Regions from separate parts of the Enterobacter adelaidei genome, predicted to be linked through region 1. Evidence: riboswitches for the same ligand, from Rfam matches in the RefSeq annotation. Region 1 holds a riboswitch; each other region holds the start of a gene.

Evidence for each region. Region 1 has a riboswitch for thiamine pyrophosphate ahead of thiC (phosphomethylpyrimidine synthase ThiC). Riboswitches for the same ligand answer to the same signal wherever they lie in the genome.
Region 2: another riboswitch for thiamine pyrophosphate. It lies ahead of thiB (thiamine ABC transporter substrate binding subunit); the one in region 1 lies ahead of thiC (phosphomethylpyrimidine synthase ThiC).
Region 3: another riboswitch for thiamine pyrophosphate. It lies ahead of thiM (hydroxyethylthiazole kinase); the one in region 1 lies ahead of thiC (phosphomethylpyrimidine synthase ThiC).

Annotation. Positions count from the first base shown of each region.
Region 1 covers NZ_CP154353.1:221,806-231,814, forward strand. The annotation lists gene AAHF05_RS01115 (sensor domain-containing diguanylate cyclase) at 1-1,115, opposite strand, end outside; gene thiH (2-iminoacetate synthase ThiH) at 1,433-2,566, opposite strand; gene thiG (thiazole synthase) at 2,563-3,333, opposite strand; gene thiS (sulfur carrier protein ThiS) at 3,335-3,535, opposite strand; gene AAHF05_RS01135 (ThiF family adenylyltransferase) at 3,519-4,274, opposite strand; gene thiE (thiamine phosphate synthase) at 4,267-4,902, opposite strand; gene thiC (phosphomethylpyrimidine synthase ThiC) at 4,902-6,797, opposite strand; TPP riboswitch at 6,876-6,989, opposite strand; gene AAHF05_RS01150 (Rsd/AlgQ family anti-sigma factor) at 7,044-7,541, opposite strand; gene nudC (NAD(+) diphosphatase) at 7,637-8,410, shown strand; gene hemE (uroporphyrinogen decarboxylase) at 8,449-9,513, shown strand; gene nfi (deoxyribonuclease V) at 9,523-10,009, shown strand, end outside.
Region 2 covers NZ_CP154353.1:696,904-706,912, reverse strand. The annotation lists gene leuD (3-isopropylmalate dehydratase small subunit) at 2-607, shown strand; gene AAHF05_RS03490 (cation diffusion facilitator family transporter) at 772-1,662, shown strand; gene AAHF05_RS03485 (cytochrome b/b6 domain-containing protein) at 1,774-2,355, shown strand; gene AAHF05_RS03480 (sugar efflux transporter) at 2,402-3,580, opposite strand; gene sgrT (glucose uptake inhibitor SgrT) at 3,701-3,853, opposite strand; gene sgrR (HTH-type transcriptional regulator SgrR) at 3,942-5,597, shown strand; TPP riboswitch at 5,634-5,734, shown strand; gene thiB (thiamine ABC transporter substrate binding subunit) at 5,766-6,749, shown strand; gene thiP (thiamine/thiamine pyrophosphate ABC transporter permease ThiP) at 6,725-8,335, shown strand; gene thiQ (thiamine ABC transporter ATP-binding protein ThiQ) at 8,319-9,014, shown strand; gene AAHF05_RS03450 (DedA family protein) at 9,011-9,778, opposite strand; gene araC (arabinose operon transcriptional regulator AraC) at 9,907-10,009, opposite strand, start outside.
Region 3 covers NZ_CP154353.1:3,019,197-3,029,205, reverse strand. The annotation lists gene AAHF05_RS14685 (YadA C-terminal domain-containing protein) at 237-1,238, opposite strand; TPP riboswitch at 2,031-2,127, shown strand; gene thiM (hydroxyethylthiazole kinase) at 2,163-2,933, shown strand; gene thiD (bifunctional hydroxymethylpyrimidine kinase/phosphomethylpyrimidine kinase) at 2,930-3,730, shown strand; gene AAHF05_RS14670 (GntR family transcriptional regulator) at 3,773-4,519, shown strand; gene AAHF05_RS14665 (PfkB family carbohydrate kinase) at 4,493-5,446, opposite strand; gene AAHF05_RS14660 (ADP-ribosylglycohydrolase family protein) at 5,443-6,447, opposite strand; gene AAHF05_RS14655 (nucleoside permease) at 6,444-7,721, opposite strand; gene fbaB (class I fructose-bisphosphate aldolase) at 7,971-9,023, shown strand; gene yegS (lipid kinase YegS) at 9,092-9,991, opposite strand.

The sequences.
Region 1 (10,009 bases):
CTATCGAACGCGCGGCGGTTTTTGCAGCCCGTCAGCGCATCGTGCGTTGCCTGGCGGACATACGCCATCTCACGCTCTTTATTGGACTGGATAGTGTGGCTCAGCATCGCTTCCAGACGCGGCGCTTCGCTGACGTCGCCGGTTTTGATGGCATTGATAATGTGCATCAGCACGGTACGCGAGGCATGGCGCAGGTATAAACCAAAGAGGATGATGATGATGGCCGCCAGGGCAAACCCCCAGCCAACAATCGTCGTTTCGTGGCGAGTAATATCAGTGAGCGTCGCACCCGATACCCGGTAAATAACAAACCAGTCCGGGTTGGTAAACGAATAATAGTAATACCAGGCGTTGCTTTTCTTGTCGTAAAGATGCCCTTCGCCGCTGGTCATTTTGTCCATCAGCGCTTCGCTCACGTACTGCTTGAAGAGTGCACCGGTATCAGGGTGCAGCACCACAGCACCGTCGCGTTCGACGATGAAGAACTCCCCCTGAACGGGTGCTACCATCTGGCGCAGAGTATAGCCCATTGACGTGAGATCGAGATGAAAAGCGAGCGTTCCCTTCAGCCTGCCTTCTGGTGAAATCACGGGCTTATAAAGAGTGACCGTGGGGTGACCCGTAAAGTAATCCATATAAGGGCGGGTATAGTGGCTGAAGATGCTGGCTTCCGCCTGGGCGACAAACCACGGTCTCGTCCGGGGATCGAAGGTTTTACTCGTCTCCGTGGGGAGCACTTCCGGTGCGCGGAGATAATGCCCCTGCGTGTCTGCCAGTGAAATGGAGGAGACGGTCGGCATCAGGTTCTGCAAATGCATCATCATCTGCAGCCCCTGCGTCGGGTTAACGTTTAGCGTCTCGTTTAGCCTGTCGTCGCGCGCGAAGTACATCGCGGAACGGCCAAGGATATAGTCATTTTCACGCAGGATAGATTCGGTGTAATTCACCGCCAGGTTATGCGTGAAATTGCTATTAATCTTGTGATAATCCTCAAGAAAATCTTTTCGTTGCGAAAGCGTCACCGCGACCGCGATCAGCACAAAACTGCACAGGATCCCCGCGAAGCTGAGCATAATTGGCCGGGTGAAAGAGAGTTTTTTGCTGTGAAGTGCCATGAGTTGTACATCGATCCTGATGGTGAATGCTTTTTGTCTGCCGATATCCTCTCAGCATAGTCGCTGTCCTGCGATTGGCTGTGAATTATACGATGTACGGTTTCAGACGAGATGATTTATATTAAGAATCACTAAGAAATTACTTATGAACATTCTGGATTCAGGCAGAGGCAGGGCGAAACGAGGAAGAAGCTTTTCGCCCTGGCCAGCGTCCGTTGCTGGCCTTGAGACAATAAAAAACCGGACGATTGCTGACAATCATCCGGTTTTGCCTTTTCGTCGCGTCTCGACAATTTTTTAACGTGTTGCAGTGCGTTTCAACGCAATTGCGAGGCTCTTCCCAGCCAGCTGTCCCAGTCTTTCCAGACAGGCTGTAGACCCTGTTCAGTCAGGGCGGCAGCGACGGCTTCCGGACGTCGCCCGTCATGTGGCGCAAACTGCTCCAGTTCCGGATGGTCGTCGGCGTAGCCGCCGGGCTGCGTTTTGGAAAATGCGCTAACGTTGTTGATTGCAAGCGGGATCACGCGATCGCGAAACGCCGGGGACTCGCGCGTTGAGAGAGACAACTCAACCTCCGGAGCAAGCAGGCGGAACGCACAGATGGTTTGCACGAGTTGACGCTCATCCATCAGAGAAGCCGGTTCAACCCCTCCCGTGCAAGGCCGCAGCCGGGGGAAGGAGATAGAGTAACGGCTCTGCCAGTAGCGTTGCTGGAGCCATAGCAGATGTTCTGCCACCATGAAGCAATCTACCCGCCAGCTATCCGATAGCCCGATCAGCGCCCCCAGACCGATTTTGTCGATCCCGGCGCGTCCCAGTCTGTCCGGTGTCTCCAGCCGGAAAAAGAAATCCTGTTTCTTTCCCTTGAGGTGATGCCGGGCATATGTCGCCTCGTGGTAGGTTTCCTGATAGACCATGACCCCGTCCAGCCCGAGCGTTTTTAACTCCGCGTATTCCTCTTGCGACAGGGGCTGCACTTCCATTTGCAAAGAGGCAAACTGACGACGAATGGCGGGGAGGTGCTGACGAAAATAGTCCATCCCCACTTTCCCCTGATGTTCACCCGTGACCAGCAGAAGATGCTCAAAGCCCATTTCACGAATGGCCGCACACTCACGCGCAATTTCACTCTCATCGAGCGTTTTCCGCTTGATGCGGTTACTCATGGAGAAACCGCAATAGGTACAGTCATTGGCGCACAGGTTAGAGAGGTAAAGCGGGACGTAAAAACTCACTGTGTTGCCAAAGCGCTGGCGTGTCAGCCTCTGAGCACGCTGTGCCATCGGTTCAAGATAGGCGCTGGCTGCCGGGGAGAGCAGGGCCATCAAATCCTCACGGGTGAGGTGACGGGCGTTCAATGCTCGCTCCACGTCAGCAGCCGTCTTGCTGTTGATGCGCAGGGCAATGTCGTCCCAGTTAAGCTGCCGCCAGCGCTCGGTAAACGTACTCATGAGATTGCCTCCAGAAAACCGGTCAACGGGCTGGTGGCCTGAGCCTGAAAACTGCGCGAGCCGGGGCCGGACGCCCTTGCCAGCACGCCGGCCTCTACGGCCATGCGGAACGCGCGCGCCATCATGACCGGGTCATCAGCTACCGCGATGGCCGTGTTCACCAGCACGGCGTCTGCGCCCATCTCCAGCGCCTGCGCAGCATGGCTTGGCACACCAATGCCCGCATCCACAACGACTGGCACGGTGGCCTGCTCAATAATGATTTCAAGCATCGCACGGGTTTCCAGCCCCTGATTGGAGCCGATGGGGGCGCCCAGCGGCATGACGGCGGCACAGCCGACCTCTTCCAGACGCTTGCACAGTACGGGGTCGGCTCCACAGTAAGGCAGAACGATAAACCCCTGCTGAACCAGTTTTTCGGCTGCTTTCAGCGTTTCGATAGGGTCAGGTAGCAGCCAGCGGGCATCCGGGTGAATTTCCAGCTTCAGCCAGCGGGTGCCGAGCGCTTCTCGCGCCAGTTGTGCGGCAAAAATCGCCTCCTCTGCCGTTTTCGCGCCGGACGTATTGGGCAGCAGCGTAACGCCTGCTTCCAGTAAAGGTGCCAGAATGGCATCGCTGTGGTGACGCAGGTCCACGCGCTTCATGGCCAGCGTCACCAGCTGGCTGCCGCTTTCCCGGATGACATCCACCATCAGCTGTGGGGAGGCGAATTTTCCAGTTCCGGTAAACAGATGTGAATCAAAGACTTTATCGGCAATACGTAACATCTCAGCCCCCTGCGATAACCTGAAACAGCAGGATCTGATCACCTTCATTGACCTGCTGAAGCTCCCACTGCTCGCGCGGCAGGATCTGTTGATTGAGCGCCAGCGCCGTGCCTGGTTTAAGCTGACGTAATTTATCGAGCAAAACGGCAACGGTAAGCCCGTCGTCGCAGCTCATCGGCTCATCGTTAAACAGAATGCGCATCGTGGCCTCCGCATACCGGGCAGTGGCTGGCACGGTGAAGCGCCAGCTGTCGCCAGCCGCTGGAGCGGGCATCAAACAAGCGCAGCGTATTGCGTTCCGTCTCCATGCCGCTAAGCAGCTTGATAGCTTCCAGCGCCTGCATTGTGCCCATCACGCCGACCACCGGACCAAGAATGCCCGCCGTCCGGCAATTGCGCGTTGGCTCGGCATCATCCGGCCACAGGCAGCGATAGCAGCCCTGCGACCACGGCGGAGTCAGGACCATCATCTGCCCGCCGAAACCCACCGCGCTGGCGGTGATAAGCGGCGTATTATTTGCCACGCAGGCGGCGTCGATCGCCTGACGCGTCGCCATATTGTCGGTGCAGTCCAGCACCACGTCGGCCAGGGCAACTTCGCGTTGCAGGCTTTCACCGCTGAGCCGTTGCTGTAGGGCAATCAGTTCGATGTCCGGGTTAAGCTGGTTCAGCCGCTGGCGGGTGATTTGCGCTTTAGGCTGGTTAATATCCTCGGTGGTAAAGAGAATTTGCCGTTGCAGGTTGCTGAGGTGAACCTCGTCGTCATCGGCCAGTACCAGCGTGCCGACGCCCGCCCCTGCCAGATAGAGCGCGGCAGGGGCTCCTAACCCGCCCAGACCCACAATCAGAACCCGGCTGGCGAGCAGCTTTTGCTGTCCGTCAATGGCGATATCCTCCAGCAGAAGCTGACGGCTGTAGCGCATAAAATCACGATCATTCATCGCCTGCTCCTGCCAGCTGTAACAGCTGCTCGGTAGCCGACTGCCAGTCTGCGGCCTGGGTAATGGCGCTGACGACGGCAATGCTGCCGACCCCGGTCTCCAGCACCGCCGGGGCACGTTCAAGGCTAATGCCGCCGATGGCAACGGTGGGATAATCGGCAAGGCGTTCAACGTGGCTCGCCAGCTGCGCCAGACCTTGCGGTGCGGAGGGCATCTGCTTGGTTTGCGTCGGGAATACGTGGCCGAGGGCGATGTAAGAGGGGCGGGCGGTCAGCGCGACGTCGATTTCCATATCGTCATGCGTTGACACCCCCAGACGTAGCCCTGCGTCGCGGATCGCATTGAGGTCGGTTGTCTCAAGGTCTTCCTGACCCAGATGTACGCCGTAAGCCTGATGTTTGATCGCCAGTCGCCAGTAGTCGTTGATAAACAGGCGAGCGTCATAGCGACGCCCTAGCGCGATGGCAGAAACCACATCCGCCTCTACCTCTTCATCGTGTTTATCTTTAATGCGTAGCTGGAGCGTACGAACGCCCGCCGCAAGCAGGCGCTCTATCCATTCCACGCTATCCACCACCGGATAGAGCCCTAAACGAAAGGGCACAGGTGGGAAATCGGGCTGGTACATTACGCCTCCTCTTTTTTGAGGTAGATTTCACCGCCTTTGGCGCGGAAGGTTTCTGACATATCCGCCATGCCCACTTCAATGGTTTGTGCGGCAGCGTAGTCACGTACCTCCTGGCTGATTTTCATCGAGCAGAATTTCGGCCCGCACATGGAGCAGAAGTGTGCCACTTTGCCTGATTCCTGCGGCAGTGTTTCGTCGTGATAGGCGCGAGCAGTGAATGGGTCGAGCGCCAGGTTGAACTGATCTTCCCAGCGGAATTCGAAGCGTGCTTTCGACATGGCGTTATCACGGATTTGCGCGCCCGGGTGGCCTTTCGCCAGATCGGCTGCGTGGGCGGCAATCTTGTAGGTGATCAGACCCAGTTTTACATCTTCTTTGTTTGGCAGGCCGAGGTGCTCTTTCGGCGTGACGTAGCAGAGCATGGCGCAGCCGAACCAGCCAATCATTGCCGCACCAATCCCGGAGGTGAAATGGTCATAGCCCGGCGCGATATCGGTGGTCAATGGCCCGAGGGTGTAGAACGGCGCTTCGTGGCAGTGCTCCAGCTCTTCAGTCATGTTGCGACGGATCATCTGCATTGGCACATGTCCCGGGCCTTCAATCATCACCTGTACGTCATATTCCCAGGCGATTTTGGTGAGTTCACCCAGCGTGTGCAATTCGGCAAACTGCGCTTCGTCATTGGCATCGCGGATGGAGCCAGGACGCAGACCGTCGCCCAGCGACAGAGAGACATCGTACGCGGCGCAGATTTCGCAAATCTCACGGAAGTGTTCGTAGAGGAAGTTTTCCTGATGATGGGACAGACACCACTTCGCCATGATCGAACCGCCGCGCGAGACGATGCCGGTCAGACGTTTCGCCGTCATCGGCACGTAGCGCAGCAGTACACCTGCGTGAATAGTGAAGTAGTCTACGCCCTGTTCAGCCTGTTCCAGTAACGTGTCGCGGAAGGCCTCCCAGGTAAGATCTTCGGCAATGCCGTTGACCTTCTCCAGCGCCTGATACACAGGTACCGTCCCGATAGGAACCGGGCTGTTACGCAGGATCCATTCACGGGTTTCGTGAATATAACGGCCAGTGGAGAGGTCCATCACCGTGTCCGCACCCCAGCGCGTCGACCAGACCAGTTTTTCCACCTCTTCTTCGATAGACGAAGTAACGGCCGAGTTACCGATGTTAGCGTTGACCTTCACCAGGAAATTACGGCCGATAATCATTGGCTCAGATTCCGGGTGATTGATGTTGGCAGGGATAATCGCGCGGCCAGCGGCGACTTCGTCACGCACAAATTCCGGCGTAATGTTTTCCGGCAGGCGAGCGCCAAAACCTTCCCCCGGATGCTGGTGGCGCAGAATTTCGCTACGGATGCGCTCACGGCCCATGTTTTCGCGGATGGCGATGAACTCCATTTCGGGGGTGACGATCCCCTGACGCGCGTAGTGCAACTGGGTCACGCATTTGCCCGCTTTAGCGCGTTTCGGTGTCAGCAGGCCGGTGAAGCGCAGCTCGTCCAGACCGTCGTCGGCCAGGCGCTCTTTGGTATAGGCAGAACTTTGCTCGTTTAGCTCCTCGCTGTCCAGGCGGGCGTCGATCCACGGTTGGCGCAGCTTAGCCAGGCCTTTCTGAACGTTGATGGCAATTTCAGGGTCACCGTAGGGACCGGAGGTGTCATACACCGGCACAGCCTCGTTGTCTTCATACTGTGGGTTATCTTTGCTGCCGCCGATAAGCGTTGGGCTAAGCTGAATTTCACGCATCGGCACGCGGATATCCGCCTGAGAGCCGGTGATGTAGATGCGTTTCGAGTTCGGGAAAGCGGTGCCTTCCAGGGTATCAATGAATTGCTGGGCGTGTGCGCGCTGTTCGCGGCGGGTCAGTTTAGTGGTAGACATAGCTCATTCCAAAAGTGAAGGACATGGCTTGTCAGACGACGGATGAAGCAAGAGAAGATCGCCCGCAGGCGATTCAACAGCAGTGTGACTCTTGTTCCCTTCGCAGGTATTAGCCTGATCAGGTTCCGCGGATCCCGAATTAACGGTCTCAGCCCGCGTTTTTGCAAACGCTGGGCACTCCGACAAGAAAAATCCCCCTCGTGAGAGGGGCGAATGTTTGTAAATTACTCGTTAACGATTAAGAACTCAAGCAGGGCGCGCGATGTTATCTTCGTTGCTGGCACTGAGATTGCTATCCAGCACGAGGGCGATCAGCTTATCTTCCAGTGTGAATCGCTCTTCCAGCGCTTCGCCAAGGTCGGAAAGCGCCTGCTGAAACTCAAGATAGTTATCGTGATCGATCGCATTCTCAAGCGTGGAATCGTAGTAGTCCATAATCTGCTGGGTATTGGCTTCCAGCAGCGGATAGAGTTTGCTGGCCGCTAAATACGGCGTAGTCCCTTCCATTTCGCGGATAATGCGTTCATAAATATTGAAATGGCCGTCGGACAGGTAGTCGACCAGGCTCTGACAAAAATCATCCAGCGCTTTTTCATTCAGACGCATAAACGATTCTTTGCCAGGCTTAATACCGACCAGATTGTAATAAGCCACGAGTAGATGCTTGCGCACATGTAGCCAGCGATCCACCAGTTTGTTACTTCCTCTAACGCGCTCAGTCAGGCTTTCTAGCTGGTTTAACATGTTCGACTCCGCAAAGTTTAGAATTGAATCTGCTTATCCAAAATGTAACCACAATGCTAACAACATGTCAGTGAAGCGAAGGTAGTGCAATAGATATGGATCGTATTATTGAAAAATCAGATCTTGGTTGGTGGATCGTCAGTCACGAACAAAAATTATGGCTCCCCGTCGGGGAAATTCCCTATGGTACGGCGGAAAAATTCGATCTTGTTGGTCAACCTGCACTGAGGATCGGTGAGTGGCAGGGCGATCCCGTGTGGATGGTCCAGCAGGCTCGACGTCAGGACATGGGATCGGTTCGTCAGGTGCTGGATCTGGATGTGGGGCTGTTCCAGCTGGCGGGCCGTGGTGTACAGCTGGCGGAGTTTTATCGTTCGCATAAATACTGCGGTTACTGCGGGCATACCATGCACCCGAGCAAAACCGAGTGGGCGATGCTCTGCAGCCACTGCCGTGAACGCTACTATCCGCAGATTGCGCCGTGCATTATCGTCGCTATCCGTCGCGAGGATTCTATCCTGCTGGCGCAGCATACCCGTCACCGCAACGGCATTCACACTGTGCTGGCCGGGTTTGTCGAAGTGGGCGAAACGCTGGAGCAGGCGGTGGCGCGCGAAGTGATGGAGGAGAGCGGGATTAAAGTGAAGAACCTGCGCTATGTTACCTCCCAGCCGTGGCCGTTCCCGCAGTCATTAATGACGGCATTTATGGCCGAATATGATAGCGGGGATATCGTCATCGACCAGAAAGAGTTACTGGAAGCGAACTGGTATCGGTATGACGATTTACCTCTGTTACCGCCGCCAGGTACGGTGGCGCGTCGGCTAATAGAAGATACTGTGGCAATGTGTCGGGCTGAGTATGAGTAGTGTTACACTGAGGCCATGACGCTTAAGGAACTGCAAAAATGACCGAACTGAAGAACGATCGTTATCTGCGTGCGCTGCTGCGCCAGCCCGTTGATGTCACCCCGGTGTGGATGATGCGCCAGGCGGGACGCTATCTGCCAGAGTACAAAGCCACGCGCGCGCAGGCAGGCGATTTTATGTCGCTGTGCAAAAACGCTGAGCTGGCCTGTGAAGTGACGCTCCAGCCGCTGCGCCGCTTCCCGCTGGATGCTGCGATCCTCTTCTCGGATATTCTGACCATCCCGGATGCGATGGGCCTTGGGCTCTATTTTGAAACCGGTGAAGGTCCACGTTTCACCTCCCCAATCAAAAGCAAAGCCGACGTCGACAAGCTGCCTGTTCCCGATCCTGAAGATGAACTGGGCTATGTGATGAATGCCGTGCGCACCATTCGCCATGAGCTGAAAGGTGAAGTGCCGCTGATCGGTTTCTCTGGCAGTCCGTGGACGCTGGCGACTTACATGGTTGAAGGTGGCAGCAGCAAGGCTTTCACCGTGATTAAAAAGATGATGTACGCGGAGCCGCTGGCGTTGCATGCGCTGCTCGACAAGCTGGCGAAGAGCGTCACGCTCTACCTCAACGCACAGATTAAAGCGGGCGCACAGTCGGTGATGATTTTCGACACCTGGGGCGGCGTACTCACCGGACGCGATTATCAGCAGTTTTCGCTCTATTACATGCACAAGATCGTTGATGGCCTGCTGCGTGAAAACGAAGGCCGCCGCGTGCCGGTGACCTTGTTCACCAAAGGCGGCGGTCAGTGGCTGGAGGCGATGGCTGCAACGGGATGTGACGCGCTGGGTCTCGACTGGACAACCGATATTGCCGATGCGCGCCGTCGCGTGGGTGACAAGGTGGCGCTGCAGGGCAATATGGATCCGTCCATGCTTTATGCACAGCCGGCTCGCATTGAAGAAGAGGTGGCAACCATTCTCGCCGGTTTCGGCCAGGGCGAAGGGCACGTCTTTAACCTCGGGCATGGTATTCATCAGGACGTGCCGCCAGAACACGCTGGCGCGTTTGTGGAGGCGGTACACCGACTCTCTGCGCAATACCACAAGTAAGGAATCGCTATGGATCTCGCGTCATTACGCGCCCAACAAATTGAACTGGCTTCATCCGTGATCCGCGAGGATCGTCTGGATAAGGATCCCCCGCAGTTTATCGGTGGAGCTGACGTCGGGTTTGAGCAGGGTGGGGACGTGACGCGAGCGGCGATGGTGGTACTGAAATATCCCTCGCTTGAGCTGGTGGAGTACAAAGTGGCGCGTATTGCCACCACCATGCCGTACATCCCGGGCTTTCTCTCCTTCCGCGAATACCCCGCGCTGCTGGCAGCGTGGGAACAGCTCTCGCAAAAACCTGACCTGCTGTTTGTCGATGGGCACGGTATTTCGCATCCGCGCCGTTTAGGCGTGGCCAGCCACTTTGGCCTGCTGGTGGATGTTCCCACCATCGGCGTAGCTAAGAAACGCTTGTGCGGCGCGTTTGAACCGCTTTCTGCCGAGCCTGGCGCGCTGGTGCCGCTCATTGATAAAGGTGAACAACTGGCGTGGGTAT
Region 2 (10,009 bases), 480 kb from region 1:
CATGGCAGAGAAATTTACCCAACATACGGGCCTGGTTGTCCCTCTGGACGCCGCTAACGTCGATACCGACGCGATCATTCCTAAGCAGTTTTTGCAGAAGGTCACCCGCACTGGATTTGGCGCCCATCTGTTTAACGACTGGCGTTTCCTGGATGACAAAGGCGAAGTCCCTAACCCGGAATTCGTTCTGAACTTCCCGGAATATAAAGGCGCATCGATCCTGCTGGCACGGGAAAACTTTGGCTGTGGCTCATCACGTGAGCACGCTCCGTGGGCTCTGACCGACTACGGGTTTAAAGTGGTTATCGCCCCAAGTTTCGCGGATATCTTTTACGGCAACAGTTTCAACAACCAGCTTTTGCCGGTCACACTGAAGGACGAGCAGGTCGACGAGTTATTCGCTCTGGTTCAGGCAAATCCAGGTATTTCGTTTGAGGTGGATCTGGAAGCAGAAGTCGTGAAAGCCGGGGATAAGACCTACAGCTTCAGCATTGATGCGTTCCGTCGTCACTGCATGCTGAACGGTCTCGACAGCATTGGTTTAACACTCCAGCACGAAGCGGCAATTGCAACTTACGAACACAAACAGCCTGCGTTTATGAAGTAAACCTCTGGCCTGCAGTTTATTCTGCAGGCCTCGCTTTATTCCCTTACCCACCACTCCTGACACGCCGTTTTCGAAAAAATATCCGCTAATGACATTATATTTAATGTCAATTTAATAATGCCTGCGCAAGATAATCTAAAAGTTGGCTTACAGCGGAAATCTAAATGGAAAAGCAAAATAGCAATAAGTCTCACCTCCGTTCTCAAGAAATACATAAATGCACATTAGTTAGCGTAGTAGTAAATATATTACTTACTGGTTTTCAAATCGTTGTAGGACTATTTTCCGGCTCGCAAGGGTTAATTGCTGATGGGATTCATTCTCTTTCCGATTTATCTTCTGATTTTGTCGTTCTGATTGCGAACAAGAAAAGCCAGAAAGCCTCAGATATCGATCATCATTACGGTCACCTTCGCTTCGAAAACGGAGCAAAGCTCATTATTGGTGCTATTTTGCTGCTTGTGGGCATTGGAATGCTCTGGTCGGCGGACAATAAACTGCTCAACCCTGAGACGCATCAGATAGTGAAAGGAGCCGCGCTATGGGTAGCGATACTGGCTTTAGTGGTTAAGGAAAGTCTGTTCAGATACATGCTTGCAACGGGAAAACGCATCCAGTCCTCGCTACTGATAGCTAATGCCTGGCATGCCCGTTCTGACGCGGCTTCATCCGTGGTTGTCGCCATCGGTATAGCCGGGAATTTAATGGGCTTTCACTCTATGGACCTGGTTGCAGCCCTGATTGTCGGGATGTTCATCGCTCATATGGGATACAAATTCTCTGCTGACGCCCTGCATGATCTGATGGATCGTTCGCTTGAACCTGACCTTGAGCGCGACATCAAAACGTGTTTGCTCGAAACCGAAGGTGTCGCGGGGATCCATGACTTAAAAACCCGTAAGATGGGCGACTTAGCCCTTGTCGATGTTCATCTTGAAGTCGACGGAGAATTAAGCGTAAAAGAAGGACATGAAATTGCCGTAAAGGCCAGAAACAACGTGATGCAAAAATTTAATGTGCTTAATGTTATGACGCATATTGATCCGGCACACTAAAATAGTGTGGATGATTACGGTGTGATGCATTTTATTTATCGTTAAGGTTTCGTTAATTAATCTGCGTCACACTCCATCGCATCAGCTCTCTCATCATTGAGGTAAAAAGCGATGAATCCAACAATACGCGATACGCTTCCCCATAAAGAAACCCCTTTTCTTCGCATACTGCACATTCTTGTTGCAGTACTGGTGCTGGCCCAGATTATTAATTCCAACTTTACTGAAAGCGAAGCACTTGGTGAATCGGGTCTGAACGCGATTGTCACCTGGGTTCATGTTATTTCAGGCTTTGGTTTAATTTTTTGCGGTATTGCCATGATGACATGGATGTTAACCCAGCGCGGATTTAAGTATTACTTCGCGTGGCTGGCACTGGACTTCAGCGGAATCGTTGATGATATTCGCACTCTCTTGCAACGTCAGCTTCCTGATGCTCACGCTGGCGGTATGGCAGCAACAGTGCAAGGTTTAGGGGTTCTGGCACTGCTGGGCGTCGCACTCTGCGGCGCTGTCTGGTTCGTGCTGAACGCCACGCTCGGACCGGTTTCATCCGTCACGGAATCCGTCTTAGATTTGCATAAATTCCTGACGGTCATTATTGAGACCTACTTCTGGGCACACGGATTTATGGGTCTCGTGCATATGTACCTGACTTTACGCGCACAGCGTAAATATCAGTATTCGGAATAGAAAGGTTTGCGGAGCCCGGAGACCCGGGCTCCGCTCATTCATCCGATCACACATCTTTTACGCGGCAGGTCAGCCCAAGCGTAACCAACGAAATCGCCGCAATCATCCAGTAGACCGACGCATGTCCATAGCTTTGCGACAGCGCCCCCTGAATCACCCCCGCCAGAATCACCCCGGTGGAAATACTGTTGGTAAAAAGCGTGGTCGCCGAGCCCGCACGGCCAGGCATTAAATCCTGGAACCAGAGCATGCCTATTCCGGCGATAATCCCAATAAACACAGCGTTAAATAGCTGCAGCGCCAGCAGTGCCTCCCGCGAGTGGAAGAAGATCAGCCCCACGTAGAACATCACCCCGGCAGCCACCGCAATGACCATCATCCTGCGTTTACCAAAACGCTTCACGTAATACCCGGCCAGAATCATGGCCGGAATTTCCAGCCCGGCCGCAGTTCCCATTAAGATCCCCGCGAGCTTATCCGGCAACCCCAGGGAGCTGCTGATCCACAGCGGCATGTCGATGATATACATCGTGTTGCAGGTCCACATCAGCGTGGAGGCGATAAACAGCATGCGGACATTTTTGTCCTGCCAGCCGCTCACCTGAATAATGGGTTTGTCCGTTGTCTGCTCGACGCGCGCCACAGACGGCAGCGCGAAAGCAATCAACACCAGGCTTATCGCAAAAATGCCTGCCGCAATGGAGAACATGGCGGTAAAGCCGTAATTCAATGCCAGCATGAAGGCCAGAGGCGGGCCAATAACCCACGCCAGGGAAAGCTGAGCACGCATCACCGAACTGAACATCACCACTTCCCGCGCGGAATTGTCAGCATACTCACGCGCCAGTGCGAAAAGCTGCGGCATGGCGGTATTGGCCAGTGACGCCAGCAGCACGCCGCAGGTGATGAGCGTCAGATAATGACGATTAAAGGCAAAGAGTAACGCATTGCCAACGGCCATCGCACAGCAAAAGAGGATCAGTTTACGGCGATCGCCATGGCTGTCCGATCGTTTTGCCAGCCCCAGGCTGACCAGAATCCCGGCAATGGCGTTGACGGTATAAAACAGGCCAACCCAGAACGGCTGCGCCCCTACCTCCCGGCTGAGAAACAGACTCAGCGTCGGCGCCTGTAACGCGCCCGCAACGCCCATCATAAAGGACACCAGCATAAAAGCGGCGTAGACGCCATTCAGGCGTCGCCCCATTGTCATCAACCAGAGCATGCGCAAATCCTTGTGAAAGCGAATCGAAATTGGGTGAAAGAATAAACGAAAAAAGCCAGCAAAAACATTTTGCTGGCGGGTGATAAGCACCAATACTCAGTCACACATGATCGAGGCGAGTCAGCGAGAAGAGGTCGCTTTCGTAACGTCCCACTGCATCAGGTCTTCCAGAATTTTCAGCCGTTGCTCTGCACACTGGCGGGCCAGCCAGGACGTTCCTTTTGTCGCTGAAAAATAGTGCTGATAAAACTGACGTGCGGTAGACCTCTTCATAATTTACCTCCTCACTTCATCGGGAACTATTATTGGCTTAATATAGGGATTAATAAATTGCTGATTATTTGTCAGGAGTTCCTCTTTTATGCCTTCCGGTCGACTGCAACAACAATTTATCCGCCTCTGGCAGTGCTGTGAGGGGCAATCGAAGGAGACCACGCTGAACGAGCTGGCTGACCTGCTCAGCTGTTCTCGCCGTCATATGCGTACCCTGCTTAACACCATGCAACAGCAAGGCTGGTTGAGCTGGGAAGCAGAGGCGGGTCGCGGCAAACGCTCGCGTCTGACCTTTCTCTATACCGGGTTAGCGCTACAGCAGCAGCGTGCAGAAGATTTGCTGGAGCAGGATCGCATCGATCAGCTGGTGCAGTTGGTCGGCGACAAAGCGGCCGTACGCCAGATGCTGGTTTCACATCTCGGGCGCAGTTTTCGTCAGGGCCGACACATCCTGCGGGTGCTCTACTATCGGCCAATGAAAAATCTGTTACCCGGCACGGCGTTGCGTCGCTCTGAAACCCATATGGCCCGACAAATCTTCAGCGGCCTGACGCGCATAAATGAGGAAAATGGGGAACTGGAAGCAGATATTGCGCACCACTGGCAGCAACTTTCCCCGCTTCACTGGCGCTTTTTTTTACGCCCTGGCATCCACTTTCACCACGGCCGCGAGCTGGAGATGAGCGACGTCATTGACTCTCTTCAGCGCGCGCGCACACTTCCTCTGTATGCCCATGTATCGCGGATCCACTCCCCGACAGCATGGACCGTTGACATCGAACTGTCCGAGCCAGACCAGTGGTTGCCGTGGCTAATGGGCTATGTTCCGTCGATGATCCTGCCGCGCGAATGGGCATCTCTGCCTCATTTTGCCAGTCAGCCCGTAGGGACGGGCCCTTATGCAGTGACGCGCAATACCAGCAACCAGCTTAAAATTCGCGCCTTTGACGACTACTTTGGCTATCGCGCGCTGATCGATGAAGTCAACGTCTGGGTTCTGCCTGACATCAGCGAAGAGCTGAGCTGCGGCTTAACGCTGGAAGGGCCAACCGAGGGGGAAAAAGCGGTTGAAAGCCGTCTTGAAGAAGGCTGCTATTACCTGCTGTTTGACGCTCGCAGCCATCGTGGCGCCAGTCGCGAGGTGCGCAGGTGGGTTAGCCACGTTCTCTCTCCGGCTAACCTTATCTATCAGGCAGAAGAACAATACCAGACATACTGGTTCCCGGCATACGGCCTGCTCCCTCGCTGGCATCACGCCCGACCGGTTCACGGTGAAAAGCCTGCCGGGCTGGAGTCGATCACGTTGACCTATTACCGTGACCATGTGGAGCACCGCTTTATCGCCCGGATCATGAGCAAACTGCTGGCTGCTGAAGGCGTTCATCTCGACATTCAGGAGGTCGATTATGATGAATGGCACCGCGGAGATATCGTCAGTGATATCTGGCTGAACAGCGCCAACTTCACCCTACCGCTCGATTTCTCGCTGTTCTCTCACCTGTATGAAGTACCGCTGATCCAGCACTGCATCGAACGCGACTGGCAGCAGGATGCCGCCCGGTGGCGAGCAGGTGAGATGAACCTGGCCTCGTGGTGTCAGCAACTGCTCGCGCAGCAGGCGATTGTGCCGCTGATCCATCACTGGCTGATGATTCAGGGTCAGCGCAGTATGCGCGGCCTGCGGATGAACACCTTAGGCTGGTTTGATTTTAAATCCGCCTGGTTTGCCCCGCCGGAGCCATAACGCTTTCGCAATATTCACCAAATCATTACAATAGCGCCGTTCTCAACGGGGTGCTGCATCACTGATGTGCGCTGAGATAATACCCGTCGAACCTGATCCGGATAACGCCGGCGAAGGGATTTGAGGCTGTTGCTCAAAATCCTTTGCCACTCAACCCTGAGGTGCAAAGTGTTAAAAAAAGTTCTTCCCCTGCTGGCGCTGTTCGCGCTGCCTGCTATTGCGAAGCCCGTTCTGACGGTCTACACCTACGATTCCTTCTCTGCTGACTGGGGCCCAGGCCCGGTGGTGAAAAAAGCCTTTGAAGCTGACTGTAACTGTGAATTGAAATTCGTGGCGCTGGAAGATGGCGTCTCGCTGCTCAACCGCCTGCGTATGGAAGGGAAAAACAGTAAAGCCGATGTGGTGCTGGGGCTGGATAACAACCTGCTGGAGGCCGCCTCGCAGACCAAACTGTTTGCCAAAAGTGGCGTAGCTGCAGATGCCGTCAACGTTCCGGGCGGCTGGAAAAATGACACTTTCGTTCCGTTCGACTACGGCTACTTTGCCTTTGTTTACGACAAAAACAAGCTGAAAAACCCGCCGAAAAGCCTGAAAGAGCTGGTGGAAGGCGATCAGAAATGGCGCGTCATTTATGAAGACCCTCGCACCAGCACTCCAGGTCTGGGTCTGCTGCTGTGGATGCAGAAAGTCTATGGGGATAAAGCGCCGGAAGCATGGCAGAAACTGGCCGCCAAAACCGTCACCGTGACTAAAGGCTGGAGTGAAGCCTACGGCTTGTTCCTGAAAGGTGAAAGCGACCTGGTACTGAGTTACACCACCTCCCCGGCCTACCACATTATCGCTGAGAAAAAAGACAACTATGCCGCGGCCAATTTCGCTGAAGGTCATTACCTGCAGGTGGAAGTGGCTGCGCGTACCGCGGCCAGCAAACAGCCAGAACTTGCCGAGAAGTTCCTGAAATTTATGGTTTCACCGGCATTCCAGAATGCCATTCCGGCGGGTAACTGGATGTATCCCGTGACCAACGTAGCGCTGCCAGCAGGTTTCGAGCAACTGACCAAACCGCAAACGTCTCTGGAGTTTACGCCGCAACAGGTCGCTTCGCAGCGTGCAGCATGGGTAAGTGAATGGCAACGCGCCGTCAGCCGCTAATTCCCGGCTGGTTAATACCTGGGCTGCTCGCCGCCATGCTGATGGTGGCGGTCAGCCTGGGCGCTTTTCTTGCATTGTGGTTGAACGCGCCAGAGAGTGACCTGCTCTCCCTCTGGCACGACAGCTATCTCTGGCACGTTATCCGCTTTTCTTTCTGGCAGACGTTTCTCTCTGCCCTGCTGTCGGTGATCCCCGCCATTTTCCTTGCTCGTGCGCTTTATCGCAGGCGTTTCCCCGGCAGGCAGGCGCTGCTGCGCCTGTGCGCCATGACGCTGATCCTGCCCGTGCTGGTAGCCGTGTTTGGCATCCTGAGCGTTTATGGTCGTCAGGGCTGGCTGGCTTCACTGTTCGGCCTGCTCGGTCTGGAGTGGCATTTCTCGCCATACGGGCTTCAGGGCATCCTGCTGGCGCACGTCTTTTTCAACATGCCGATGGCGACACGGCTCTTTTTACAGGCGCTGGAAAATATCCCCGGCGAGCAGCGCCAGCTTGCGGCACAGCTGGGCATGCGCGGCTGGTCTTTCTTCCGCTTTGTTGAGTGGCCGTGGCTGCGCCGCCAAATCCCGCCAGTTGCCGCACTGATCTTCATGCTCTGCTTTGCCAGCTTTGCTACCGTGCTTTCACTGGGTGGTGGACCGCAGGCAACAACCATTGAGCTGGCAATCTATCAGGCACTGAGTTACGACTACGATCCTGGTCGGGCAGCGCTGCTGGCGATAGTTCAGATGGTGTGCTGTCTTGTACTGGTGCTGCTGAGCCAGCGTCTGAGTAAGGCCATTCCGCCGGGCAGTAACCAGATAACAGGCTGGCGCGATCCCCAGGATAGCCTGCGTAGCCGTATCACCGATATTTCGCTTATTACGCTGGCGCTGCTGCTGATGCTGCCGCCGCTGACGGCCGTTATCATCGATGGCCTGAACCTCAATCTCCTGTCCGTGTTGCAGCAGTCTGTGCTCTGGCAAGCGACCTGGACTTCACTGCGCATTGCGCTGGCCGCCGGGTTGCTGTGCGTCATACTGACCATGATGCTGCTGTGGAGCAGTCGCGAGCTTTATGCCTGCCATGCCCGTAAAGCCGGACAGGCGCTGGAGCTAACGGGTATGCTGATCCTGGCCATGCCAGGCATTGTACTGGCGACGGGATTCTTTTTACTTTTCAACAGTACCGTGGGTCTGCCGGAAAGTGCCGACGGCATTGTGATATTTACCAATGCCCTGATGGCGATCCCTTATGCTCTGAAGGTACTGGAAAACCCGATGCGCGACGTTAATAGCCGCTACGCTCTGCTGTGTCAGTCACTTGGCATTCAGGGCTGGCAACGGCTGAGAGTGGTCGAACTGCGGGCACTAAAACGCCCGCTGGCACAGGCGCTGGCTTTCGCCTGCGTGCTCTCAATCGGTGATTTTGGCGTGGTCGCGCTCTTCGGCAATGAAGATTTCCGCACGCTGCCATATTGGCTGTACCAGCAGATCGGCTCTTACCGTAGCCAGGATGGCGCCGTCACGGCACTCTTGCTGCTGCTACTCTGCTTTGCCTTATTTACCGTTATCGAAAAACTTCCGGGGCGTGATGTTAAAACTGATTGATGTAACCTGGCTCTACCAGCACCTGCCAATGCGCTTCACGCTTTCTGCCCGCCAGGGAGAGATGATTGCGGTTCTGGGCCCGAGTGGAGCAGGGAAAAGCACGTTGCTCAATCTGATAGCCGGGTTTCTGCAACCGGCAAGCGGGTCAATAATGATTGAAAACCACAATCACACCCGCACGCCCCCCGCCCGGCGTCCGGTGTCGATGCTGTTTCAGGAAAATAATCTTTTCACCCATCTGACCGTACGGCAGAACATCGCCCTGGGGATGGATCCGGGATTAAAACTGAACGATAACCAGCGGCAGAAGCTGGAGCTTATTGCCGGGCAGATGGGCATCACCGGGTTTATCGACCGTCTGCCGGGGGAGCTTTCCGGCGGCCAGCGCCAGCGTGTCGCGCTGGCGCGTTGTCTGGTACGCGAGCAGCCTGTTCTGTTGCTGGACGAGCCCTTCTCTGCGCTCGACCCGGCGCTGCGCCAGGAGATGCTGGCTCTGGTACAGGAGGTCTGCCAGCGTCAGAAGCTGACCATGTTGATGGTATCGCACAGCATTGAGGATGCCGCGAGGATTGCTCCGCGATCGGTGGTGATCGCGGAGGGTCGCATTTTATGGGATGGCGAAACGGAAGTACTGGTAAGTGGGAAAGCGAGCGCATCACAGCTTCTGGGTATTGGTTAACGGCTGACGACCTTCAATAAAATCTCGCCATACACCGGCATCAGCGGGTGGCGGATCAACGCCACCAGCGCCACTACGGCTATACCGAGCGTCAACGGAGCAAGCCACAAAAGGCGTGAGCGAGGCAGGTAGCGCGTCAGACGATCAATATTCGCTTTCGCGCTGCGCCACAGCCGCCAGCACAGCCATGCGGCGATCCACAGCAGCAGAGCGGTCGCCAGCAATAGCCACTTAAACTCACCGCTTTGCATACCATCAGGAATATCTATAGCCGCCCCCGCGAGGATCCCCGGCAGGAAGTAAAACGGCGGCCAGAAGACACAGCCGATAATATTCGGCACAACAAATTTTGTGACCGGAAGATCCAGCATCCCGGCGACCATGGGCACCAGCGGACGCGTCGGCCCGACAAAGCGTCCCACCAGGATGGTGAACATGCTGTGCTGGTGCAGCGCATGTTCGGTTTTATCCAGCAGGGCTTTGTTCTTTTTCATAAACGACCAGCGGTGCAGCGGCTTCTTAAAGCGCCAGCCCAGCCAGAAGGAGATCCAGTCGCCCAGCAGGCAGCCGATAATCCCGGCCAGCCACGCCTGCCAGAAGTTGACTTCGCCGCTGCCAATCAGCGCGCCAAGCCCGGCCATCATCACGGTGCCGGGCAGAATTAACCCGACCAGCGCCAGCGATTCCAGAAACGCCACCAGCGCAACGGCGATGAGCGAGTACATAACGGACTGGGTAATAAAGTGTTCCAGCAAAGCCTGCATAACTATTCCGGTCAGAAAACGAATCAGCGATTCTGCTTAGCGCCCCGCACCGCGTCAAGGCAACAATTGTCTGAATAGTTTACAGGTTGCTTCCACAGTTCACCTGTTTGTTTATCTTTTTTTACCGTTTATTCACAACCCGCGCGGAATTCACTGGGGCTGGCACCCGTGCATTTTTTGAACACACGAGAGAAATAAAGTTGATCTTCAAAGCCCACGTTACGCCCGACG
Region 3 (10,009 bases), 1.8 Mb from region 1:
TATAATCACAGAGAACCAGTGAGCTAAAATTCATGGGGATGAGTTTGTAGGGGCAACGGTGGTTAACTGGCTTAATTTTAAAATACTCCCACTGCTTTAGCCGTTGTCATAACAACCACAAAGTAAGCCAACCATCCTAAAATATCCTATTTTACATAGGAAGATTTTTTCATATCGAACATTTGTCTAATAAATTTTTAATCAAAACCTTCATTAGAAGAGCTGGAATTAAATGCTTACCATCCGTAAGATACGCCAGCACCCACAGTAGCACCGCCATAAGAACCAGCACCAACAGAGGCTTTAGTTACTACACGCTCTGTTACACGAGCAGAGAAGCCTACAGCTATAGCACCTTGTGAATCGTATTCACCCACACCAGCCCCGATAGCGAAAGTTTGAGAATCTGTAACCTGTGGAATGTTAGACATAGCAGCAACAGAAGCCACGCCAACAGCAGCGCGTTTACGGTTGTTATCTACGTCATTTTTCAGATTCTGGAAGTTGTTATTATTTTCATTTTCTAACGCTGTAATACGTTCTTCATGATTAGAAAGTTGTGAGCTATGGCGCCGAATAGTGGTTTCTTGGGCTTGTTGGCGTGACTGAACATTATCAACAGCAACAGTATTACCAGCTACTTGTTTGCTATTGCTATCTACTTTAGCTTGTGTAGCTGTATCTACTTGCACTTTGGTAACGGTTGTTGTTACTCCATCTTTACCATCAACGCCATCTTTCCCGTTAGCACCTACAGCACCAGTGGCGCCCGTGTCGCCTTTATCCCCTTTAGCGCCTGTAGCCCCGTCTTTACCGTTAACACCGTCTTTACCATCAACGCCGTTAGTTGGCTTAGGTGCATTCTCAAGTGTTGTAATTCTTTGACCTAAAGCGCTATCAGCACCAGAACGGGCGTTACTTTCATCTACAATAGAATCTGTAAGCTGTTTATTGACGCTATCAAGCTTGCTATTAACAGAGCTAATATCGTTAGCATTTTGCATAATCAAACCTTGTTGGTTATTGTTTGTTAAATGCTCTTGCTGTATTTGGTTTGTATTATCTACAGTGGTACGGGTAACAGCATCCAGATCGTAGCTTGCACCATCGTTACCACGAATTTCTAACCCGGAGTTAGGTGAAGTAACAGTATATTGTGCAGCCTTAGCAGGAATGACAGCAGCGAACATAGAACCCAACACAATTACAGCCAGAGTAGTCCTAACGGTAGTTTTCATTTAAAAGCTCTTATCACAAAAGTAAACTCGGTTATTTCGCTATCCTGGCGGGAAGATATAACACCCTGTTATATCGAGATAATTTCATACGACTTATAGCGATTTTTGTTTAATCACTTATTTCGTAACGTGTAGTAACTATCTTGTAATACATAAATTTGAATATTGATCTGGATCACTAAAAGCACTGAAAGCTAAAATGCTATTTCGAAAGTTATTTTAAATAAAACCAATAAATACATGTGGATACGATATTTATCATTTAATCCAACACATGCCAGACCCCCATAAATACATTAATTATATTTATGTTTTTTGGCCGTAAAATGTATAAATTAAGTTCATTCAGTAAGGTTAATTAATATATTTGTGAAAGCTCCTTCTTTTCGAATTAACAGGAGCTTTTGAATGAAGGGTGTTTTGTCGTGGAGAAAAATATTTTTAATCGAGAATAAAACAGGGTTTTGATTGCTATCAATCAGTGATTGAATTGTTGTAAAAAATGATGTTTTTATTTCTCTTAATTAGAAAATTAGATTGATAGGATTACAAAAAAGATTCTAAAGGCAGGTGCATCAACGAGTGACTGAGTGCAAAGCGATAGTAATGATAGAGGGAAAGGGGTAAAGGAACGGTTATGCGAGATACTAACAATAAGAATTTTATTGATTTCATGTGAGAGACAAATTGGGGTACAAGGTGAGGTACAGCGTGAAGAAAGGATAAACGTAAGTGCAAGCTTGCATCGCCAGGCTACATCCCCTAAGCTGGTAATTAATAAAGAAATGTAATCTACATGACTCGGGGTGCCCTTCTTTGTGAAGGCTGAGAAATACCCGTATTACCTGATCTGGATAATGCCAGCGTAGGGAAGTCAGATGCCTTCCCGGTCATCGCTTCTTCACGCAAGGCAGGAGCGAACCCATGCAGCCTGACCTGCTCGATTTACACGTTTTACATCAGTTCCGAACCCGTTCCCCGCTTACGCATTGTATGACTAACGACGTCGTTCAGACCTTTACTGCCAACGTTCTGCTGGCGCTTGGCGCCTCTCCGGCGATGGTGATTGAGGCCGAAGAAGCTGAGCAGTTTGCCGCGATCGCCGATGCATTGCTGATAAACGTTGGCACGCTGACCTTACCGCGAGCGCAGGCGATGCGTCGGGCGATTGAGAGTGCGGTAGCTGCAGGTAAACCCTGGACGCTGGACCCGGTTGCTGTAGGCGCTCTAACGTTTCGCACCCGTTTTTGTCATCAAATCCTCGCCCTGAAACCCGCCGCCATTCGCGGCAATGCTTCTGAAATCCTTGCCCTTGCAGGGATGAGCGCCGGTGGTCGCGGCGTCGATACGACTGACACCACAGCCAGCGCGTTACCTGCTGCACAGGCGCTGGCTCGCCAGACCAATGCCATTGTGGTGGTCACCGGCGAGGTGGATTACATCACTGATGGACAACGAACCCGAACGGTTACCGGCGGCGATCCGCTAATGACGCGCGTCGTGGGAACCGGGTGCGCACTCTCTGCCGTTGTGGCGGCGAGTTGCTCACTGCCGGGCGACAGGCTGGATAACGTCTCCGCCGCGTGCGGATTTATGAAGCGAGCCGGAACGGCAGCCATTGCGCAGTCTCGTGGCCCGGGCAGTTTTGCCAGCTCGTTCCTGGATGCGCTCTACACCTTGGAGGAACTGGCATGAAACGTATTAACGCTCTGACCATTGCCGGCACCGATCCCAGCGGCGGCGCGGGTATCCAGGCCGACCTGAAAACCTTCTCGGCTCTTGGCGCGTACGGATGCTCGGTCATTACCGCACTGGTGGCGCAAAACACGCTCGGCGTGCAGTCGGTTTACCGTATTGAACCGGATTTTGTTGCCGCGCAGCTGGATTCCGTATTCAGCGACGTGCGAATTGATACCACCAAGATCGGTATGCTGGCAGAGACAGATATTGTTGAAGCGGTGGCTGAGCGACTTAAACGTTATCAGGTACAAAACGTGGTGCTGGATACCGTGATGCTGGCAAAAAGCGGCGATCCATTGCTCTCCGCCTCCGCTGTTGAAACGCTACGTAAAAAGCTGCTGCCGCAAGTGGCTCTCATCACGCCCAATCTGCCGGAGGCCGCTGCACTGTTGGGGGCAACACACGCGCAAAATGAACGGGAAATGAAAGAGCAGGGGAATGCGCTGCTGGCGATGGGCTGCGGGGCCGTGCTGATGAAAGGTGGTCATCTTGACGATGCCGAAAGCCCGGACTGGCTCTTCACCCGAGACGGCGAGCGGCGGTTCACGGCGCCACGCGTACACACTAAAAACACCCACGGCACTGGCTGTACGCTCTCTGCCGCGCTGGCGGCGCTACGTCCACGGCATGATAACTGGGCCGATACGGTGAGCGAAGCGAAAACCTGGCTCTCAGCCGCGCTGGCAAAAGCTGATACTCTGGAGGTGGGTCACGGTAATGGGCCGGTACACCATTTTCATGCCTGGTGGTAAGCCGTATACTGGCAGGATACACCACGCCTGAGAAAAACAGAGATGGAACAAGCGCATACCCGGTTAATCGATCAACTAAATGAACGGATCGCCGCGCCCGACAATACGCCGCTGTATCTGAAATTTGCCGAAACGGTAAAAAATGCGGTGCGCAGCGGGGTGCTGGAGCACGGCAATATTCTGCCCGGCGAGCGCGATCTGAGTCAGTTAACCGGTGTGTCGCGCATTACGGTGCGCAAAGCGATGCAGGCTCTGGAGTCCGAAGGGGTGGTGACGCGTGCCCGGGGTTACGGGACGCAAATTAACAACATCTTTGAATATTCGCTTAAAGAAGCGCGCGGTTTCTCTCAGCAGGTGGTACTACGCGGTAAAAAGCCCAATACGCTTTGGGTGAATAAACGCGTGGTGAAGTGTCCGGAAGAGGTCGCCAGCCAGCTGTCGGTGGAGCCGGAGAGCGAGGTCTTTCTCCTTAAGCGTATTCGCTATGTCGACGATGATGCGGTGTCGATTGAGGAGTCGTGGGTTCCGGTGGGGCTGATTCACGATCCGGATGCCATTGGTATCTCGCTGTATGACTATTTTCGCAGCCAGAACATCTTCCCGCAGCGTACCCGTTCACGGGTAAGCGCCCGTATGCCGGACAGCGAATTTCAGGCGCATATAAAGATGGATGACAAAATTCCGGTGCTGGTGATCAAGCAGGTTGCACTTGACCAGCAGCACCGGCCGATTGAGTACAGCATCAGCTACTGTCGCAGCGACCTATACGTCTTTGTGTGCGAGGAGTAATTCCTCGAGAGTAGGGGCACAATCACCGCCACGGTGGCTGACAACCCAGGCGGCTACCGCATTACCCAGCAGGACAGAGTCTGCAAGACTCCACCCTGCAGCCAGCCCGGCAAGCGTTCCGCCAGCATGACTGTCACCCGCCCCGATTGTGTCGACCACGGTGGCGGGAAACGCCGGAACAGAACCTGAGGCGTCACCGTCATGCCAGGTCGCACCGTCTTTGTCGTGGCGAATAATTAGCGCCGAGCCAAAACGCTGCTGCCACTGTGCCCCTAAGCGTGCAGGCGCAATATCAAATCGTTCAGCAGCAATCTGTGCCTCCTGGCGATTAAGCGAGACGATCGGTTTACACGCCATAATTCGCGCCATTAGTGCGTCAGGAATATCGGCGATGCGTGGGCCAAAATCAATAAAGGTGGCGATCGCCTGTAACCCTTCCAGCCAGGACGTCAGGAGCTCGCCGCACGGCGATGCCAGCTGATAACCGGAGAGATATACCAGACTCGCTGGCGGCACGTGAAGTGCTTCCAGCCAGCGCTGTTGCCACTGGTTCTCCACACCGCTAAACGACATAAAAGTGCGTTCACCATCCGGCTCTACCAGCGCCAGACACCAGCCGTTATCGCCGGTTTCGGCCTCGACGGCGCTGTGCAAATTCTGCTTCGCCATGGCGTTACGGATAATATCCGCCCAAACGCCATGGCCGACGGGCAGGGCGTTTTGCGCCGTAATGCCGAGCCGTTTAAGGGCGATGGCAATGTTCAACGCACAGCCGCCGATATTGACGCCCTGCTGTTTAAGCTCGATATCACATCCGCGCCAGGGCAGGGCGTAGGCATCGGCGATAACGTCAATGACCGCTGCGCCCAGCACCGTCACCGGTCGTGTCGCGTGCAGTGTTTTAAGGCGTTGGGCAAAAGAATTCATACGCCCTCCCTTTGCTCCCGGTAGTGCAGCAGTTTCTCGCAATAGTGACCAAAATCAAGCTGGTTCACAGCGTCGAGTTCCTCTTTCAGCTGCGGATCAATAGCCTGCACCCCGTGCAGTGCGCCGCATATGGCCGTCGCCATCGCGCCAATGGTGTCCGTATCACCGCCCAGGTTGGCACATAAAATGGCACAGCGGTTCGGGTCGGTTCCTGCCAGTTCAACCATCGCAATGGCCGCCGGAACGGACTCGATGGTGCTGGTTCCAGCCCCGACGAGCTGATACACCTGCTCGCTGGCCGATTCTGTGCCATTGGCTTCACGCACGGTTTTAAGCGCCAGCTCAATACGTGCTGCCAGAGACGCGCTGAAGGTGGTGGTTTTCACCTCCTGCGCATAGCGGGCGATACCCGGCAGGGCATCGATGATGTTCTGCCAGCGTTCGCCGTCGATGGCGCGAGAAACCGCCCAGGCAATCACCACCGCGCCGGCAATCGCGAGATCCGATTTATGGGTCGGACTGGAAGCCAGCGCCACCTGTTCAACAAAGTGTTCCAGACGCGTGGCCGGGAGCAGGCAGCCCAGCGGGGAGGCGCGCATCGCCGCCCCGTTAGTCACGCCGTTGTTTTCCAGTTCGCTAACCGGTTTTCCGTCGCGAATCGCGTTAAGCGCGATTTTGGAGGTCGGGCCGAGCACGTTTTTATTAAACGCGTCGAAATCGAGCGCCCAGTGCAGAATATGTTTGCCGATAACGTCTGCGCTAATCTCCCCATCGCATTCGATAATCGCATCCGCCAGACATAGTGCCATGGAGGTGTCATCGGTGAACTCGGCCTGTTTGAAATAGCAGGCCGCATTATTCTCTGCCGGGCCGGGTAAAAAGCGGTCGATCCAGCCAAAGTGCGCTTTGACACGCTTTCTCGGCCACAGCTCCGACGGCATCCCCATTGCATCCCCTAACGCCTGCCCGTAAAGGGCACCGAGAACACGTTCTTGTTTCATTTCACTTCCCCTTGTGTCAGCGCGGCATCGCCATCAACCACCTCAATTGCGGTGATCTCTTTATCCGATTCGCGGAAAAACAGCATAAACAGCACGGCGATCGCGGCAATCATGATCCCTCCGAATGCCCACATTCCGGCCCAGTTGAAGGTCAGCCCGTTCACCGGCTCTTTGTATGCGAACATTTTTTCCATCATCACGCCGCCCAGACGGTAACCCAGCAGGCTACCAAAGCCCTGGCAACACAGCGTAATCAGGCCTTGTGCGGCGGTGCGCATATGCACCGGCGCTTTTTTATCCACGTAGATATAGGCGGTCACATAATAGAAGTCGTAGCTCACGCCGTGCAGCAGAATGCCGAGGAACAGCAGGGCGTAAGTGAAGTACTGTTCTGCACCGCCGTAAACAAAGAACCCGTAGCGGATAGCGGCGGTGATTAGGCCCAGCAGTAAGACCTTCTTAATACCAAAGCGTTTGGTGAAGAACGGCAGCGCCAGCATAAAGAAGATTTCGGAGAACTGGCCCAGCGTCATCCAGCCGGTGGCGTTTTTCATCCCCACTTCGGTGAGATAGCCGTTAGCGAAGATGTAGTAGAAGGCCAGCGGCATGGCGAACAGGAACGAGCAGAAGAAGAACACGAGGAAGTTTTTATCGCGCAGCAGGATCAGCGCATCCAGCCCCAGCATCACTTTGAAATCCAGCTTGCCGGTACTTTTCGGCGGCGTGTTCGGCAGGAACAGAGCAAATACGCCGAGCAGGGCGGAGCTGGCTGCGGTCATCAACAGCGGAATATTGGTATCGGAAATATCGCTAAAGCCCAGCATCTGCGGCAGGAAGCCGCACGCCAGCCCGGAGGCAATCCAGCCAATCGTCCCCATCACGCGGATACGTGGGAAATCGGCCTCGACGTCGTCCACGTTGGCGAAGGCAATACTGTTAGTCAACGCGATAGTGGGCATATAGGTCAGAGAGTAAACCAGCAGCAGCGGGAAGAAGGTGCTGAACTGGGTTTGCTGTGCGGCGAAGTACATCAGAATGGCACCGGCAAACATCAGCACCGCCAGCACTTTCTGCGCGGCAAAGAAGCGGTCTGTTAGCGAGCCGACCAGAATAGGTGAGAGAATGGCGGCAATCGCTGTACAGGCGTAAGACCAGCCAATTTCTCCTGCGGTAAAACCGCTTTTGCTCAGCCACAGCCACAGCGGCACAAACCACGCGCCCCAGATAAACCATTCAACAAACATCATGAACGACAGTTGGACTTTCGTTTTCATTTTTTAATCCTGCATGTCAGAGAGGGTACGCCTTTAACATACCATTCAATAATACCTTTTAAATACCTTTGTGGCGAATGTTTGATCGGTGTAACAGTTTTGTTGTACACGAAACGAGCCAGCAGATTGCGCTGAAAAAAATGCAAAAGCTGGAAAATCTGTTAAGTCGGTACCAGGCTTAGTCTGCCCGCAAATATGTGGGAATGGATTACATTCACCGACATGACGTCGGACTTACGGGAGTATCACATGACTGATATTGCACAGTTGCTTGGCAAAGACGCCGACAGCCTTTTACAGCATCGTTGTATGACCATTCCAGCCGACCAGCTCTATCTGCCTGGTCACGACTACGTTGACCGCGTAATGGTTGATAACAACCGTCCGCCTGCGGTCCTGAGAAATATGCAGACGCTCTACAACACCGGGAGACTCGGCGGCACCGGGTATCTCTCTATCCTGCCGGTAGATCAGGGGGTTGAACATTCGGCCGGTGCATCTTTTGCGGCTAACCCGCTCTATTTCGATCCGAAGAACATTGTTGAGCTGGCGATTGAAGCGGGCTGTAACTGTGTGGCGTCGACCTATGGCGTGCTGGCATCCGTTTCACGTCGCTATGCCCACCTTATTCCATTCCTCGTGAAGCTGAACCACAACGAAACCCTCAGCTACCCGACAGAATATGACCAGACCCTCTACGCCAGCGTAGAGCAGGCGTTCAATATGGGCGCGGTAGCCGTCGGGGCGACCATCTACTTCGGTTCCGAGCAGTCGCGCCGTCAGATTGAAGAGATCTCTGCGGCATTTGAGCGCGCGCACGAGCTGGGGTTGGTGACGGTGCTGTGGGCGTACCTGCGTAACTCGGCGTTCAAAAAAGACGGCGTGGACTATCACGTGTCCGCTGACCTGACCGGCCAGGCGAACCACCTGGCGGCGACCATCGGCGCAGATATCGTGAAGCAGAAAATGGCCGAGAATAACGGCGGGTACAAAGCGGTAAACTTTGGTTACACCGATGACCGTGTCTATAGCAAGCTGACCAGCGATAACCCTATAGACCTGGTGCGCTACCAGCTGGCGAACTGCTATATGGGACGCGCGGGGCTTATCAACTCCGGTGGTGCTGCGGGCGGTGATACCGACCTGTCCGGCGCGGTGCGTACGGCGGTGATTAACAAACGCGCGGGCGGCATGGGGCTGATCCTGGGCCGTAAGGCGTTTAAGAAATCAATGGCCGACGGCGTGAAGCTGATCAATGCCGTTCAGGATGTGTATCTGGACAGCAAAGTGACGATTGCCTGACGCCTCCATCTCCCTCTCCCGGTGGGAGAGGGTTGGGGTGAGGGCATCATCGTGCACTGTGTAAAACATCAGCGCAAAAGCGCACAATCCGGCGGCAATCTGCATTGTAGCGCGCCGGGCAAAACTTCTATGCGGAAATGCTTCCCGCTCAATGGCTCTCCGTCCAGATTAAACGTCATTCCGTGCGGAGCATCCACTTCAAACCATGCTGATTTCCCGTCAATAATATTCGGGCTCTCTTCCGGGCGGGTCAATGTGGTAAACAGTGCGGGCAGCAGTCCATCACCTGTGAAAATACGCAACTGCAGCTGACCGTCATTAATCAGCGCTTCCGGGCAAAGCTGCTGCCCACCGCCTGCCTGACGGCCATTACCGATACCAATCACCAGCGCGTCACCTTGCCACTGAAAATCTTCACCGCGAATTTCACAGCGGTCTGGCTTTAGGGTGTCCATTCGCATCAGTCCATGGATCAGGTATGAAACACCACCCAGCGCCGCCTTCAGTTTTTCCGGCGTTTCGCTGGTAATGCGCGTACCAAATCCGCCGGTCGCCATATTGATAAAGCAGGTTTTGTCATTCACCTGGGCAATATCCACGGCGGTGGCCTTGCCAAGGATTGCCAGCTGGAGTGCTTTCTCTAAATCTTCCGGGATCCCGACGCTGGTAGCAAAATCATTGGCGGTGCCGAGCGGCAAAATCCCCATCACCGGGCGGTTGGCCTGGTTTAAATCAATCAGGGCAGACGCGATCTCATTGATGGTGCCATCACCGCCGCCGGAAATAATGGTTTTGACACCCAGGCCGAGCGCTTCATTGATATAACGTGCCGCGTCGCCTTTTTCCCATGTCACTCGCACGTGGATACGCGCACCGTCTTCACGCAAAACCTGAATTGCCTGACGCAACAGATCGTTGCCTGCACTTTTGCCATTGAGAATCAATAAACTGTCTGGATAGGTTGCCATCCGCGCTGCTCCCTTTTT